2 linked regions of the Archangium violaceum genome follow. The protein of the gene in region 1 binds, or shares a complex with, the protein of each later gene. Links are inferred from orthologs where the notes say so. Each region holds a gene or a part of one and is shown on either strand. Other genes may lie near its edges. The genes, in order: tsaD and tsaE.

Region 1 (6,615 bases):
TGATCATCCACCATTCTCCGCGCCGGGCGCCCTCACTCGGCCGTCCGCAGCGAAAGGCATTCGAACGTGGCCAAGCAGCACCTGCTCCTGGTCGATGGTGACCCGAAGAGTCTCCGTGTGATGGAGGTCAGCCTCAAGAAGGCCGGCTTCTCCGTCACGACAGCGGTCCACGGCAAGGACGCGCTCGAGAAGGTGCAGATCAGCCCGCCGGACCTCGTGCTCGCCGACACGAAGATGCCGGAGATGGACGGCTTCGAGCTGTGCAAGACGCTCAAGACGGACGAGCGCTACAAGCACATCCCCTTCGTCTTCCTCACCAACCAGAAGGCGGTCGAGGCGAAGGTGAAGGGGCTGGAGCTCGGTGGCGACGACTACCTGACCAAGCCCATCTACATCAAGGAGATCGTCACGCGCGTGACGATGATCCTCCAGAAGGCGGACAAGGAGAGGATCGAGCGGCGCGAGACGACCAAGGGCGGGTTCGCGGGCAACCTGGCCGACATGGGCGTGGTGGACCTGGTCCAGACGTTCGAGATCGGCCGCAAGACGGGCACCATCTCCATCAAGGGAGACCGGGTCGCCACCATCTACTTCAAGGAAGGCCGCGTCATCGACGCGGAGATGGGGCGGCTCAAGGGCGAGAACGCGTTCTACCGTCTGCTCAACGCCACCGAGGGTGAGTTCGAGGTTCAATTCACCGCGCTGGATCGGCCCGAGCGCATCGAGGTCTCCACCCAGGGCCTGCTGATGGAGGGCATGCGCCGGCTGGACGAGTGGGGCCGCATGCTCGAGCAGCTCCCGCCGCTGGAGACGGTGTTCGAGATCGACTACCACCAGCTGGCGGATCGCCTCTCGGAGATTCCGGACGAGGTGAACGGGCTGCTGCGCCTCTTCGACGGCAAGCGCAGCCTGAGCCGGGTGGTGGAGGACTCGGACTTCGACGATCTGGCGGCGCTGGGCATCATCAGCAAGCTGTACTTCGAGGGCCTCATCCGCGAACTGGGCAGCGTCTCGCAGGAGCCCGTGCAGAGTGGCAAGCCCGGCATCGAGGAGTGGCTCCACAACGCGCCGGCGCCGAGTGCTCCCGCCGAGCCGGCTCCGGAGCCGGTGGCGCCCGCGGTGCCTCCCGTGACCCCGGTGGCCCCGGTGGTCGCGCCCGTGGTGGCCCAGCCCGTGAGCGCACCGGAGCCACAGGCCGCGCCGGAGCCACAGGCCACGCCGGAGTCGCAGCCTCAGCTCGCCAATGTCGTCGTCTTCGAGGCCAGGAAGCGCCCTCAGAACGTTCCGGAGACGGACATCATCGCGCCCCCGCGCACGGCCGAGGGCTCGGCGTTCCTCGTGGATCCGGCGCCGGCCCACCGCGCGAAGGAGATGGAGCGGCGGAGCCTGCTGCTCGACTGGAACCGGGTGGATGTGGATGGCCTGGGCTCGGCGGGAGGTTGGGGTCCGGGCTGGTCTCCGGCGCCTCGTGCCCCGGCGTCCGCCAGCGCGCCCGCGACCACGCCCGCGCCTCTTCCGCCCACGCCCCCGGCTCCCGCGGAGCAGCCGGAGTCCTCGTCGCGTGGCCCCATCTTCGGTGGCGCCGCCGTGGCTCCCAATCCGTTGCCGCCCGTGCCTCCTCCGGAGCCCGCGACTCCGGCCCAGGAGGTGACGTTGGTGACGGGGCTGAAGCCTGAAGCTCCGGCCCAGGAGACCCCTCCGCCGGCCCCCGTGCCCGCTCCCGTCGCCGTGCAGCCCGCGGAGACTCCGGTCGAGAAGCCGGCCGAGAAGCCCCAGCTCGCGCTCCCGCCGTACCCGGGTCATGGCGCGCCCGCGCCCAAGCCCGCGGAAGAGCCCAAGCCGGAGCCCAAGCCCGCTCCCGCGGTGGCCAGCAAGCCCGCGGAGGAGCCCAGGCCGCGCCCGACACCCAGGCCCACGCAGGCGCCCAGGAAGGCGCCGGTGGATGAGGACGTGCGGCTGCCGAAGCCGAAGCGTACCGGCCTCTACATCGGGCTCGGGGTCGTGGCGATCGCCGTGGCCGCCGCGGTGGTGGTGTTCGGCCAGTCGGGTGGAACGCCCACGCCTCCGCCGGAGTCGAAGCCCGCGCCCACCGAGCAGGTGAAGGCACCGGAGCCCGAGAAACAGGTGCCCGAGGCGAAGGCGCCGGAGACGAAGCCGCCCGAGACGCAGGCCCAGCCGGAGCAGCCGGCCACCGCGGCCCAGACGCCCGTGCCCGACGCGGGGACTCCTTCCCAGGCCACCGAGCAGCCGGCCGTCGCCGCGAATGGCACCCCGCCCGCGGAGGATGACGACAAGGACGACGAGCCGGAGCAGGCCGAGACGCAGAAGCTGAGCCCCGAGGCCCAGTACGCCGAGCTGGCGCGCCGGGCCAAGAGGCTCCAGGCGACCGGGCGCTACAAGGCCGCGGCCTTCGCCTACCGCAAGGCGCTCAACCTCAAGCCGGACTCGGCCGAGGCGAAGGCGGGCCTGGGCATCTCCCTGGTGCGCAGCGATTCGAGCTACCGCGAGGCCGTCAAGCTCCTGGAGGACGCGCTGAAGGACCAGCCCAACAACGCCCATGCGTGGCTGTGCCTGGGCATGGGCCGGCAGATGGTCCAGCAGGACAAGAAGGCGATCGACGCCTACAAGCGCTATCTCTTGTTGGAGCCCTCCGGCCAGTACGCCAACGACGTGCGCGCCGCGCTCAAGTCGCTCGGACAGTAGGCGGGGCGGCGGGCTCCTGGTAGAGAGGATGCCCTTGCTCGTACTCGGAATCGAAACCTCCTGTGATGAGACCGCCGCCGCCCTCGTGGAGGACGGCCGGCGCGTGCTCGCCGACGTCGTCTCCACCCAGGTGGACATCCACCGTCGCTGGGGTGGGGTGGTGCCGGAGCTCGCCAGCCGCAACCACGTGGTGCAGGTCATGCCCGTCCTGCACGAGGCCCTCACCCGGGCTGGCAAGACGCTCGACGATGTGGACCTCATCGCCGTCACCTCGGGGCCCGGTCTCATCGGGGCCCTTCTGGTGGGCGTGCAGGTGGCCAAGTCGCTGAGCCTCGCCACCGGCAAGCCCTTCGTCGGGGCGAACCACCTCGAGGGACACCTGCTCGCCATCCGGCTGCTGGAGGATGCGCCGGAGCCGCCCTTCCTGGGGCTCGTCGTCTCCGGTGGTCACACCAGCCTCTACGAGGTGCAGGACTACGGCCGTTACCGGCTGGTGGGCAGCACCCGCGACGACGCCGCCGGCGAGGCCTATGACAAGACGGCGCGCATCCTCGGCCTGCCGTACCCGGGTGGGTTGCCCATCGATCAGCTCGCGCAGAAGGGGAACCCGGAGGCCATCCGGTTCCCCCGCGCGCTGCCCGGCGCGGAGAACTTCGACTGGTCCTTCTCCGGGCTGAAGACGGCGGTGCTGCACCACGTGCGCAAGCACGGCGTCCCCGAGGGGCAGGAGCTGGCGGACCTGTGCGCCTCCTTCCAGGAGGCCGTGGCGGACGCGCTGTCGAAGAAGTTCGTCGCCGCCGCGCGCCGGCTGGGCCTGAAGCGCCTGGTGGTGTGCGGAGGCGTGGCGGCCAACTCGCGGTTGCGCTCGCTGTGCCAGGAGCGCGCCGCGGATCGCAACCTGCAGCTCTACCTCCCGCCGGTGCGGTTGTGCACGGACAATGGCGCGATGATCGCCGTGGCCGGCTACGAGGCCTGGCGCCGGGGTCTTCGCGGCGACTTCAACCTGTCCGCGGATCCGGCCTGGCGCATGTGAAGGGACACCCTCGTGGATACACCTCGTGACATCCTCCAGCGTCATGGCCTGAGGGCCAAGCACAGCTGGGGTCAGAACTTCCTGGGCGACCCGGACATCCTGGAGGCCATCGCCGACGCGCTGGAACTGCGCGACGGCGAGCCGGTGGTGGAGCTGGGCCCGGGCCTGGGGCACCTGACGCGCTTCCTCGCCGCCACCGGCGCGCGCGTCACGGCGGTGGAGAAGGACCGGGACATGATCTCCGTGCTGGAGAAGGAGGCCATCTCCGGCGTGCGCGTGGTGGACGGCAACGCGGCCACGGTGGACTTCGCCGAGGTGGCGGGTGCGCCCGAGGTGAAGGTCGCCGGCAACCTCCCGTACCACCTGACGAGCTCCATCCTCTTCCAGGTGCTGGAGCAGCGCGAGCACGTGACGCGCGCGGTCTTCACCCTGCAGAAGGAGGTGGTGGATCGGCTCGCGGCCGAGCCGGGCGGGCGCGATTACGGCCTGCTCACCGCCATCCTGGGCCTCTACTTCACCTCGGAGAACCTCTTCGACATCGACGCCCGTCGCTTCCATCCGCCGCCCAAGGTGGACTCGGCGGTGCTGCGGCTCATCCGCCGCCCCGAGCCCCTGGCTCCCGTGGTGGATGGCGCGCGCTTCATCCGCCTGGTGAAGGCGGGGTTCGCGCAGCGTCGCAAGACGCTCTTCAACTCACTCAAGTCGGACAAGTCGCTGGGCTCGACGGAGCAGCTCCAGCGGGCACTGGAGACGGCGGGCATCGATCCGATGCGGCGCGCGGAGACGCTCTCGTCCGAGGAGTTCGCCGCCATCGAGCGCGCGCTCGGTCCCGTTGGTGGGTAGTCCCGCGGTGGGTAGTCCCGAAGGGGCGCCACGATTTGGCGTCCGAGCCACTCTGGTGTTAACGAAAGAGTGGCTCGGAGAGGATTGATGAAGCCCCTGCCACTGGAGGCGCTGGAGCCGGTGCTCAACCGGTTCGGTGTGGTGTACGCGGTGTTCGCCCGCCCCGATGGGGTGGTGCTACTGCGTTGGGGCGATCCCAGTCCGATCCCCGTGCTCGACGAGAACACCTTCGTCGGTGCCACCCGGGACATGGCTCAGGTCTACCGCTCGTTGGAGCGGATGTTGTTGCCGCAGATGGACGTCCAGGGCGAGTACCTGGGCATCCGCTCGAAGGTCGGCGACAAGGTGGTGTACGCGCTCTTCTTCGAGACGCGGCGTTTCGAGGCGGCCACGCCGGTGGAGCGGCTGCGGACCGAGTACGCGTTCTGCAAGTCGCTCGGCAGCGCGGTGGACAACGAGCTCCAGGGGTGGCTGGCCGAGCGCTAGGTGCTCAGGACTCGCCGCCGCCGAGCACCTTCGACAGCTCTCCCTGTTGCGCGAGCCAGGCGCGGAACTCGTCCTCGGGCAGCCGCATGCGCGCCAGGACGCCGCGGAGGATCTCCTCGGGCGAACCGTCCCGCCTGCGTTTGAGCTCCAGGGCCGTCTTGAGGAGGACCACACCGTAGAGCGGATCAGGCTCCACCGTCTTCTCGGGGGACCGGGCCGTGTCGGTGGCCGTGGTCCGGCGTGGCTCCAGCTCGATGACCGTCTTCGCGCGCTGCCGTCGATTCATCTCCCTCTGTCCCCACGCGTCCGCGTCTCCCGCACCGCGCGTGGGCCCCTGGTAGTGGACGCCCATCAGGCCGTCAAGCGTGGCGATGCCCCGGAGAGCGCGATCATTGCCCGGCCGCCACTCCCGTGTTCTATTCCGCGCCCCGCGCCCGCCGGTGGAAGAGGTAGGTGCGTGGTTTCCGTTGCAGTCGGAGGTCTCGAAGCGGATGGACAACCGCTACATCGTGGTCGAGGGGCCCATCGGCGTCGGCAAGACGAGCCTCTCCAACATCCTCGCCGAGCGTTTCTCGGCCCGGCGCATCTTCGAGATCGTCGAGGAGAATCCCTTCCTCGCCAACTTCTACGCGGACCGGCAGAAGTACGCCTTCCAGACGCAGATCTTCTTCCTGCTCTCGCGCTTCAAGCAGCAGCAGGAGCTGTTCCAGCCGGACCTGTTCAACTCGGTGACGGTCAGCGACTACCTGTTCGCCAAGGACCGCATCTTCGCGTGCCTGACGCTGGACTCGCACGAACTGGCGCTCTACGAGCGTGTCTTCGAGGCGCTCAGCCCCCGCGTCACGAGGCCGGACCTCGTCATCTACCTGCAGGCGCGGCTGGACGTGCTGCTCCACCGCATCAAGAAGCGCGGTCGCGAGTTCGAGCGTCAGTTCGACGCCGGCTACCTGGAAGAGTTGGTGCACGCGTACAACGAGTTCTTCTCCCACTACACGGAGACGCCGCTGCTCGTGGTGGACACGTCGGACATCGACTTCGTCCACGACGAGGGGGACCTGAAGGGGCTGCTGGGCGCCATCGACCGGGCGCGTCAGGGCACCCAGCACTACCTCCCGACGGGGAGCAAGCGGCCCTGAGTGGGGCTCGATTGCCTGCCTGCCCTCAAAGAGAAGCCCCCGCGATGCTTCGAGGGCGTTAGAGTGTCACCGATGGCGGCTTCCGGCGATCCCCCAGGGGACGGCGAGGGGCGGTCATGCATGCACGGCAGGACATTGAACCCTCACCCCCAGAGGAGGTGAACCATGAAGGACAAGGTCACCATCCATACGCTGAAGCGCCTGAAACAGAGCGGCCAGAAGATCACCATGGTCACGGCCTACGATGCCACCTTTGCCCACGTCTTCGATGAAGCCGGGGCGGACGTGCTGCTCGTGGGGGACTCGCTGGGCATGGTCATCCAGGGCCATGACTCCACCCTTCCGGTCACGATGGACCAGATGGTGTACCACTCGCTCGCGGTCAACCGCGGGACGAAGCGGGCGCTGGTGGTG
Region 2 (6,820 bases), 2.1 Mb from region 1 along the record:
GTCCAGACGCAACCTGCACGCGCTGTCGCCCCATGGCATCGAGCCCCAGCCGCTCGGCGCGGTAGGGGAGGCGAGGGCCGGCGACGTGGTGGTGGACGCGCTCTTCGGCACGGGGCTCACCCGGGCTCCGGCGGGGGAGTTCGCCGAGGCCATCCAGTACATGCTGCGCTGGCGTGCGGCGGGGGCGAAGGTGGTGGCCGCGGATATCCCCTCGGGGCTGCACACGGACACCGGCGAGCCCTTCGTGCCCTGCGTGGAGGCGGACATCACCGTCACCTTCGGCTTCGTCAAGCAGGGCCAGGTGTTGGAGCCCGGCGCCACCCTGTGCGGCGAATTGCGGTGCGTGGACATCGGCATTCCCCCCGAGGCCGTCGAGCCCCGCGAGGGCGCGGAGGTGTTCCTCGTCGAGGAGTCCGACGCGCGAGGAGCCATCGCTCCGCGCCGCTCGGACACGCACAAGGGCTCCTACGGGCATGTGCTGGTGATAGCCGGAAGCCACGGCAAGTCCGGCGCGGCGGCCATGTCGGCCCTGGGCGCGCTGCGCGGCGGCGCGGGGCTCGTCACCGTGGCCACCCGCTCCGAGGTGGTGGAGTCGGTGCTCGGCCATACGCCCGAGGTGATGGGGTGGCCGCTGGAGAATCGAGGGCCGCTCGGCATGGCGGACCTGGAGCCCCTGCTGGCCGCAGCGGACAAGAAGGACGTGCTCGTCGTGGGCCCGGGCATCCCCCGCGGCGAGGAGACGGTGAAGCTCCTGGGCACGTTGCTCTCGCGCATGGAGGTGCCCGCCGTGCTGGATGCGGACGCGCTCAACGCCGTCGCCACCGATCTCGAGGTGCTCCGCCGGGCGAAGGGACCGCTGGTGCTCACCCCGCACCCGGGCGAGATGTCTCGGCTCACCGGTGTGCCCACCAAGGATCTGCAGAAGGCCCGCGTGGAGGTGGCTCGGGACTTCGCTCGCACGCATGGGGTGACGCTGGTGCTCAAGGGCGCCCGGACGCTCGTGGCGCACCACGATGGCTCCGTCTTCGTCAACCCTACGGGCAACCCGGGCATGGCCACAGGTGGCATGGGCGACGTGCTGAGTGGCCTCCTGGGTGCTCTGCTGGGGCAGGGCCTGAAGCTCCCCGAGGCCGCCTGGACGGCCGTGTACGCGCATGGGCTCTCGGGAGACCTCATGGTGGCCCGTCGCGGCCGGTTGGGGTTGATCGCCACGGATGTGGCCAAGGGGCTGTGCAACGTGTGGACGAGGTGGAACCGATGAGCGCGCCCTCACTGAGCCGTACGGTGCTCTCGGGCTCACCCGAGGAGACGCACCGGTTGGGTGTCCGGCTCGGACAGTTGCTTCAGCCGGGGGACTTCGTGGGATTGGTGGGCGACCTGGGCGCGGGCAAGACGCACCTGGTGCGCGGCGTGGCCGAGGGGGCGGGCGTGTCGCGCTCGGAGGTGGCCAGCCCCACGTTCGCCATCGTCTACCCGTACCGGGGCCGGGTGCCGCTGTACCACGCGGACCTCTACCGGCTGGCCGACTACGACGAGCTGTACGCCACGGGCTTCCTGGATCTGGTGGGCGGGGACGGCGCGGTGCTGGTGGAGTGGCTGGATAGGATTCCGGAGGCCGCGCCCCGCGAGTTCCTGCGCGTCACCCTCCGGGACACGGGCGAGGAGTCCCGCGAGCTGGTGGCCGAGGCCTGGGGCTCGAGGCCCACGCAGTTGCTGGAGGCGTGGCTGCCCTCGGAGCGCTGATGGGCGAGGACAAGCGCTACCTCATTCCCGCGGGCCTCCACCGGGTGGAGCAGGAGATCCAACGCAGCCGCTTCATCACCACGGTCGCCCACACGCCGACGGTGGAGGAGGCGAAGGCCTTCGTCGCCCGGGTCCGCGAGGACTTCCCCGACGCGAACCACAACTGCTGGGCCTACGTGGTGGGGCCGCCCGGCTCGACCAGCACGGTGGGGATGAGTGACGACGGCGAGCCGCATGGGACCGCGGGCCGGCCGATGCTCACGGCGTTGCTCCACGGCGGGGTAGGGGAGGTGGCGGCGGTCGTCACCCGCTACTTCGGTGGCACCTTGCTGGGCAAGGGCGGGCTGGTGCGGGCCTACACCGGCTGCGTCCAGCAGGCACTCGAGAGCCTGCCGACCCGCGAGCGCGTACGGAAGGCGCGCCTCGCCGTCGAGTTGGAGTACGCGAACATCGAGGGCGTGCGCCGGCTGCTCCCCGCCCACGAGGCCCAGGTCCTCTCCGAGGAGTACGCGGTCACCGTGGGCTACCGGCTCGAGCTTCCCGTCTCCCAGGTGGATGCGTTCCGGAAGGCGCTCCTCGACGAGACCAACGGTCAGGTGCTGGTCGAGCTCGAGGAGCAGCCGGACTGAGCTCGCCTACAGGCGGAAGGCGAGCTTGCCCACCATCTTGCCGGAGGAGAGGGTCCGGTGCGCCTCGGCGAGCGCGGCGGGCTCCAGCACGCCCGCGTCCACCGTCAGGGTCGAGGTGAGCACGCCCTCGTCCAACAAGTCGGCCACGCGGTCGAGGATGGCCTGCTGGGAGGCCAGGTCCTTCGTCTTGTACATGGACTTCGAGAACATGAACTCCCACGAGAAGCTCGCCTTCTTGCTGAAGAGCTTCCCCATCGGCAGCGGTTGCTCGGGCTCCACGATGGACACGATGCGCCCGCTCGGCGCGATCAGCTCCGCCATCGTCTCGAAGTGCGCGTCCGTGCCGATGCAGCAGAAGATGGCATCCACGTTCTTCAGGCCGAGCGCCGCGAGCTGCGCGGGCAGGTTCTCGCGGTGGTTCACCACGTGGTCCGCTCCCATCTTCTTCACCCAGTCCCGGGTGGTGTCGCGGGAGGCCGTGCCAATGATGGTCATCCTCGTCAGCCGCTTCGCCATCTGCACGACGAGCGAGCCGACGCCGCCGGCCGCCCCGATGACGAGGAGGGTTCCGCCCTGCTCGACACGGAGCTGCTCGTACAGGCCCTCCCAGGCCGTGAGCGCCGTGAGGGGGATGCTCGCGGCGTGGAGGTGGTCCAGCTTGCGCGGCTTGTGGCCGACGATGCGCTCGTCCACCACGTGCAGCGACGCGTTCGTTCCCTCCCGGGTGATGTCACCGGCGTAGAAGACCTCGTCGCCCTCGCGGAAGCGCTTCACCTCCGAGCCCCGGGCGATGACGACGCCCGAGGCATCCCAGCCGAGAACCTGGCCCGGCCGCTTCGCGCGCACCTTGGTGTCGACCGGGTTGACGGAGACGGCCTTGACCTCGACCAGGAGATCGTACGGGCCGGGCTGGGGAACCTCGCGCTCCACGAGCTCGAACCGGCTCGTATCGCTGGGGCTGACGATGAGGGCTTTCTGGATCTTGGCGGGGGCCATGGTGGCTCTCTCCTCGGAAGAAGGTGGACGGCTCGAGGCCAGCGCCTCGATGACCCGGAACTTGCGTCTTTCCTGGCAGATGAAAAAGGCTTCCCGGGGACGAGCACTCTTGACGGGGATTCACGAATGCTGGAGCACCGCGAGGCCATCACCGGAATGTCCATCCTGGTTACCGTCGTCGACGCCGGCTCGCTCAGCGCCGCCGCGGCGAAGCTGGGCATGACGTCTTCCGCGGTGAGCAAGCAGGTGTCGCGGCTCGAGGCCCGGCTCGGGATACGGCTGCTCCAGCGCACCACGCGCCGCATGCAGCTCACCGAGGCCGGTGCCCGCTACTGTGAGCGGGCCCGCTCCATCCTGGAGTCCATCGAGTCCGTCGAGCGCGAGGCGGAGAGCGTCCAGGACACGCCGCACGGCACGCTGCGCGTCACCGCGCCGACGGTGCTCGGCCAGGTCCAGGTGATGCCGGTGGTGCTCGCCTTCCAGCGCGCGTATCCCACCGTGAAGGTTCACGTCGAGCTCTCGGACCGGAGGAGCGATCTCGTCGAGGAGGGCATCGACGTGGCCATCCGCATGACGTCCCAGCCGCCGCCGGCCTTCGTGGCCCGCAGGCTCGGTGATGATCGGCGCGTGCTCTGCGCCAGCTCCGACTACCTCACCCGGGCAGGTCGCCCGCGTCGGCCCGGCGAGCTCACGAACCATGAATGCATCGTGTTCGTCGCGGGCCAGCCCGTGGAGACGTGGCACCTGCGCGCCTCGGAGGACTCGGAGCACACCACCCCCATTCGCGTCTCGGGCCGGTTGCACGTCAACAACACCCACGCCCTGCGACAGGCCGCGCTCGCCGGCCTCGGGATCGCTGATCTGCCTCGCTACCTCGTCGAGGAGGATCTCGAGGCCGGGCGGCTCGAAGCCGTCCTCGGACGCTTCATCCCGGTGGGTCGCGGGGTGTTCGCCATCTATGCGCCCGCTCCCTACGTGCCGGCCAAGGTGCGCCGCTTCGTCGAGATGCTGGAAAAGACCTTCCGAGGCGGTGTTGCCGGGTGGCGAACATCGTAAGGCCTCCTCTTCCCCCGGGACCGTTCGGAGGAAGGCTCGTCTCCCCACTCGCTGTCCGGGGGAATCCACTCCGGGTCTATCCTGTGCCCATGACCCTCTCCCACGCAGCGAAGTGCTTCCTGCTCGTCCCGCTCGCCAGCGCGATGCTGGTGGGGTGTGGCGCCATCGAGCCACCTCCCCAGGAGTATCCCCACGCCACCGTCACCTTCGACGTGACGGTGCCCTCGGACACCCCGGCCAACGCGATCGTCACCGTGGTGGGCTCGGACCCATCGCTCGGGGGTGATGCGACTCCGGGTTTCCACCTGCGCCGCCAGGGCGAGCACTACATGGGCTCGGTGCGGCTCGCGCTCGAGGCGGACGTCTCGTTCGAGCTCTGGCTGGAGGACTCGTGGTGCCCCGAGCTCTCCGCGGACGGAGCGCAGGCACCGCGTCACTCCTTCCGGGTGGAGGGTGACATGACGGTGCCCGTCACCGTGACCGACTGGGGCGCGCCGAGCCTGGGGCCCCCCAGCAAGGGCTGACGCTGGTCTGGTGATTGCTTGGGGTCTGGCTCATGAACGTGCGCTCCCCGCTGTCCGCTCCGCTGCTCGTGGGTCTGTGCTGACCGGTTGCGTCGAACCATCTTCCCTCGAGGAGCCAACCCCCGCTCCCGTCGTTCCCTCCACCAGGTGCCGCCCCGGTTCGAGATCGGTCAGGACGGCAATATCGAGTTGGAGCCGCTCTTCGTGTCGGCGGAATCAGGCAACTTCCACCCGGCGGCCGGCTCTCCGCTACGCGATGCCGGATGCCTCGATCTCCTCGGGCTCGACCGTGACGGGACGCCCGAGGACATCGGTGCCTACGGTGGTCCGCTGGGCAGCTGGCAGTGAGGGCATGACCCCCACGGCCTCCTCCACCGGGCGCTTAGGGCCGGGTGCACAGGTCCTGCACCTTCCACCGGTGCAGGACGAGGCCGCTGTCCACGCCGACGATGTCCTCCTCGTCGATGACGTGCCAGTGGTCCTCGCCCGACAGCTGCTCGCTGGCGAGCACGAACTGCTCGAGCTGCGTCCCCGGCTTCGGGGGACCCCCGTGCAGACGGTGCGGGCGTTTGCCCGTCTCGGGCGCCGTGTCCGACAGGAAGAGCGTCCGGTTGCGCCGAGTCGCCACCATCACGTCCCCGTTGGTCACGAGGAAGTTCATCGACGAGCGCTCCTGCGGCGCCTGCCCCGGCTCGTCGGTGATGGCCGACACCAGCTCCATCGTCTCCGCCAGCGCGAACGCGACCGTCTCCACGCTTGCTGGCCCCTCGAGCGACTGCCGCTTCTCCAGCCGCGTGAGGAACAGGTAGAAGCAGCGCTCGGAGTCCGTGGCGCCCCGGATGTTCGCCAGCAGCTCCGGGCGGATGAGGGACTCCACCGTGGCACGGTGCCGGGCGAAGTTGCTCACCGTGCCGTTGTGCACGAAGCACCAGCGGCCGTAGTTGAACGGGTGGGCGTTGCGCTTCTCCACCGCGCCCACGGAGGCCAGGCGCAGGTGCGCCACCACCGTGCGGGAGGACACACGGCTGCTCACCCGCTCGAAGTCGGGATCGCAGTACGCGGGTCCGAGCCCATGGGCGACGAGCGGTTGCTCGGCCTCATACGAGGCGATACCCCAACCATCCTTGTGCTCCCTCGACTGCTGGAGAAGCGAGTTCTTCTCCGTCACGAGGGACGGGTGGACCGCAGCGGGAACAGAGGAACGAAAGCCGAAGAGACGGCACATGGTCTTCTTGTTTGATGATAACGACCGGCCCAGACGGGAAGTTCCGTCACGTCCCTCTGTCCACCTGAAGTCATGAACAGAGGGCCCGCTCGTTTTCTACCACCACATGGCCGTCTTTAATGACAATCCGTGCGTGATTGATTCCCAGGTGATAGGGAAGATGGCGATAGTTTGAACACGAAAAAACGACAATGTTTGCCGGATCTCCCACCGTAATCCGGCCGTATGTGTTCAAACCAAGCGCGAGCGCGGCCCCTCGGGTCGCGGCCCAGTAGGCTTCCGCGGCCGTCAGCCCGTTCTCCAGGCAGGCGAGCCCCAGGGTGAGCGGCAGGTTCTCGCTCATGGCGGAGCCCGGGTTGAGGTTGGTGCCGAGCGCCACGTTGACGCCGGCGTCGCGCAGCTTGCGCCCGGGGGCGTAGGGCCGCACGCGCAGGAAGAGGGTGGAGGTAGGGACGAGTACGGCGGTGACGCCCGCGTCCGCCAGGGCGCGGATGCCCGCGTCGCTCACGTGCTCCAGGTGGTCCGCGGTGCTGGCTCCCAGCTCGGCCGCCAGTTCGGCGCCTCCCGAGGAGGTGAGCTGGTCCACGTGCAGCCGCGGCTTGAGCCCCAGCTTCGTGGCGGCCCCGAGGATCCGGCGCGCCTCCGCG

The links.
Region 2: the proteins of tsaD (region 1) and tsaE are in contact, whole or in part, in a crystal structure (PDB 6N9A), measured with the Thermotoga maritima proteins. The link is inferred for Archangium violaceum from one-to-one orthologs. Residues at the interface, in WP_004082750.1 of Thermotoga maritima: Cys10, Asp11, Arg49, His50, Leu82, Gly84, Gly135, Gly136, Glu154, Thr155, Leu156, Asp157, Asp158, Ser159, Glu162, Asp165, Lys166, Arg169, Leu170, Tyr175, Lys213, Thr214, Leu217, Tyr218, Gln221, Arg222, Asn324; in WP_004082108.1 of Thermotoga maritima: Leu37, Gly38, Lys46, Lys57, Val59, Lys60, Ser61, Thr63, Phe64, Thr65, Leu66, Met67, Val69, Pro71, Tyr82, Arg83, Leu84, Asp86, Asp88, Phe89, Asp93, Ile128, Asp130, Glu131, Arg134.

The regions. Positions count from the first base shown.
Region 1 is NZ_CP069338.1:6,675,950-6,682,564, forward strand. Bases 1,939-4,733 are described here. They hold tsaD (tRNA (adenosine(37)-N6)-threonylcarbamoyltransferase complex transferase subunit TsaD), read left to right. Parts: upstream 1,939-2,731; coding sequence 2,732-3,736; downstream 3,737-4,733. Other genes in these bases: JQX13_RS28635 (response regulator), read left to right, coding at 1,939-2,703; rsmA (16S rRNA (adenine(1518)-N(6)/adenine(1519)-N(6))-dimethyltransferase RsmA), read left to right, coding at 3,749-4,579; JQX13_RS28650 (hypothetical protein), read left to right, coding at 4,667-4,733. Also shown: more of JQX13_RS28635, read left to right, coding at 67-1,938; more of JQX13_RS28650, read left to right, coding at 4,734-5,065; JQX13_RS28655 (hypothetical protein), read right to left, coding at 5,070-5,351; JQX13_RS28660 (deoxynucleoside kinase), read left to right, coding at 5,557-6,201; panB (3-methyl-2-oxobutanoate hydroxymethyltransferase), read left to right, coding at 6,367-6,615.
Region 2 is NZ_CP069338.1:8,738,207-8,745,026, forward strand. The notes cover bases 1-3,000. They hold tsaE (tRNA (adenosine(37)-N6)-threonylcarbamoyltransferase complex ATPase subunit type 1 TsaE), read left to right. Parts: upstream 1-1,257; coding sequence 1,258-1,743; downstream 1,744-3,000. Other genes in these bases: JQX13_RS37130 (NAD(P)H-hydrate dehydratase), read left to right, coding at 1-1,261; JQX13_RS37140 (YigZ family protein), read left to right, coding at 1,722-2,372; JQX13_RS37145 (zinc-binding alcohol dehydrogenase family protein), read right to left, coding at 2,379-3,000. Outside these bases: more of JQX13_RS37145, read right to left, coding at 3,001-3,368; JQX13_RS37150 (LysR family transcriptional regulator), read left to right, coding at 3,495-4,424; JQX13_RS37155 (hypothetical protein), read left to right, coding at 4,514-4,948; JQX13_RS37160 (hypothetical protein), read left to right, coding at 5,036-5,296; JQX13_RS37165 (class II glutamine amidotransferase), read right to left, coding at 5,331-6,173; hutI (imidazolonepropionase), read right to left, coding at 6,244-6,820. UniProt on the Escherichia coli protein: Required for the formation of a threonylcarbamoyl group on adenosine at position 37 (t(6)A37) in tRNAs that read codons beginning with adenine.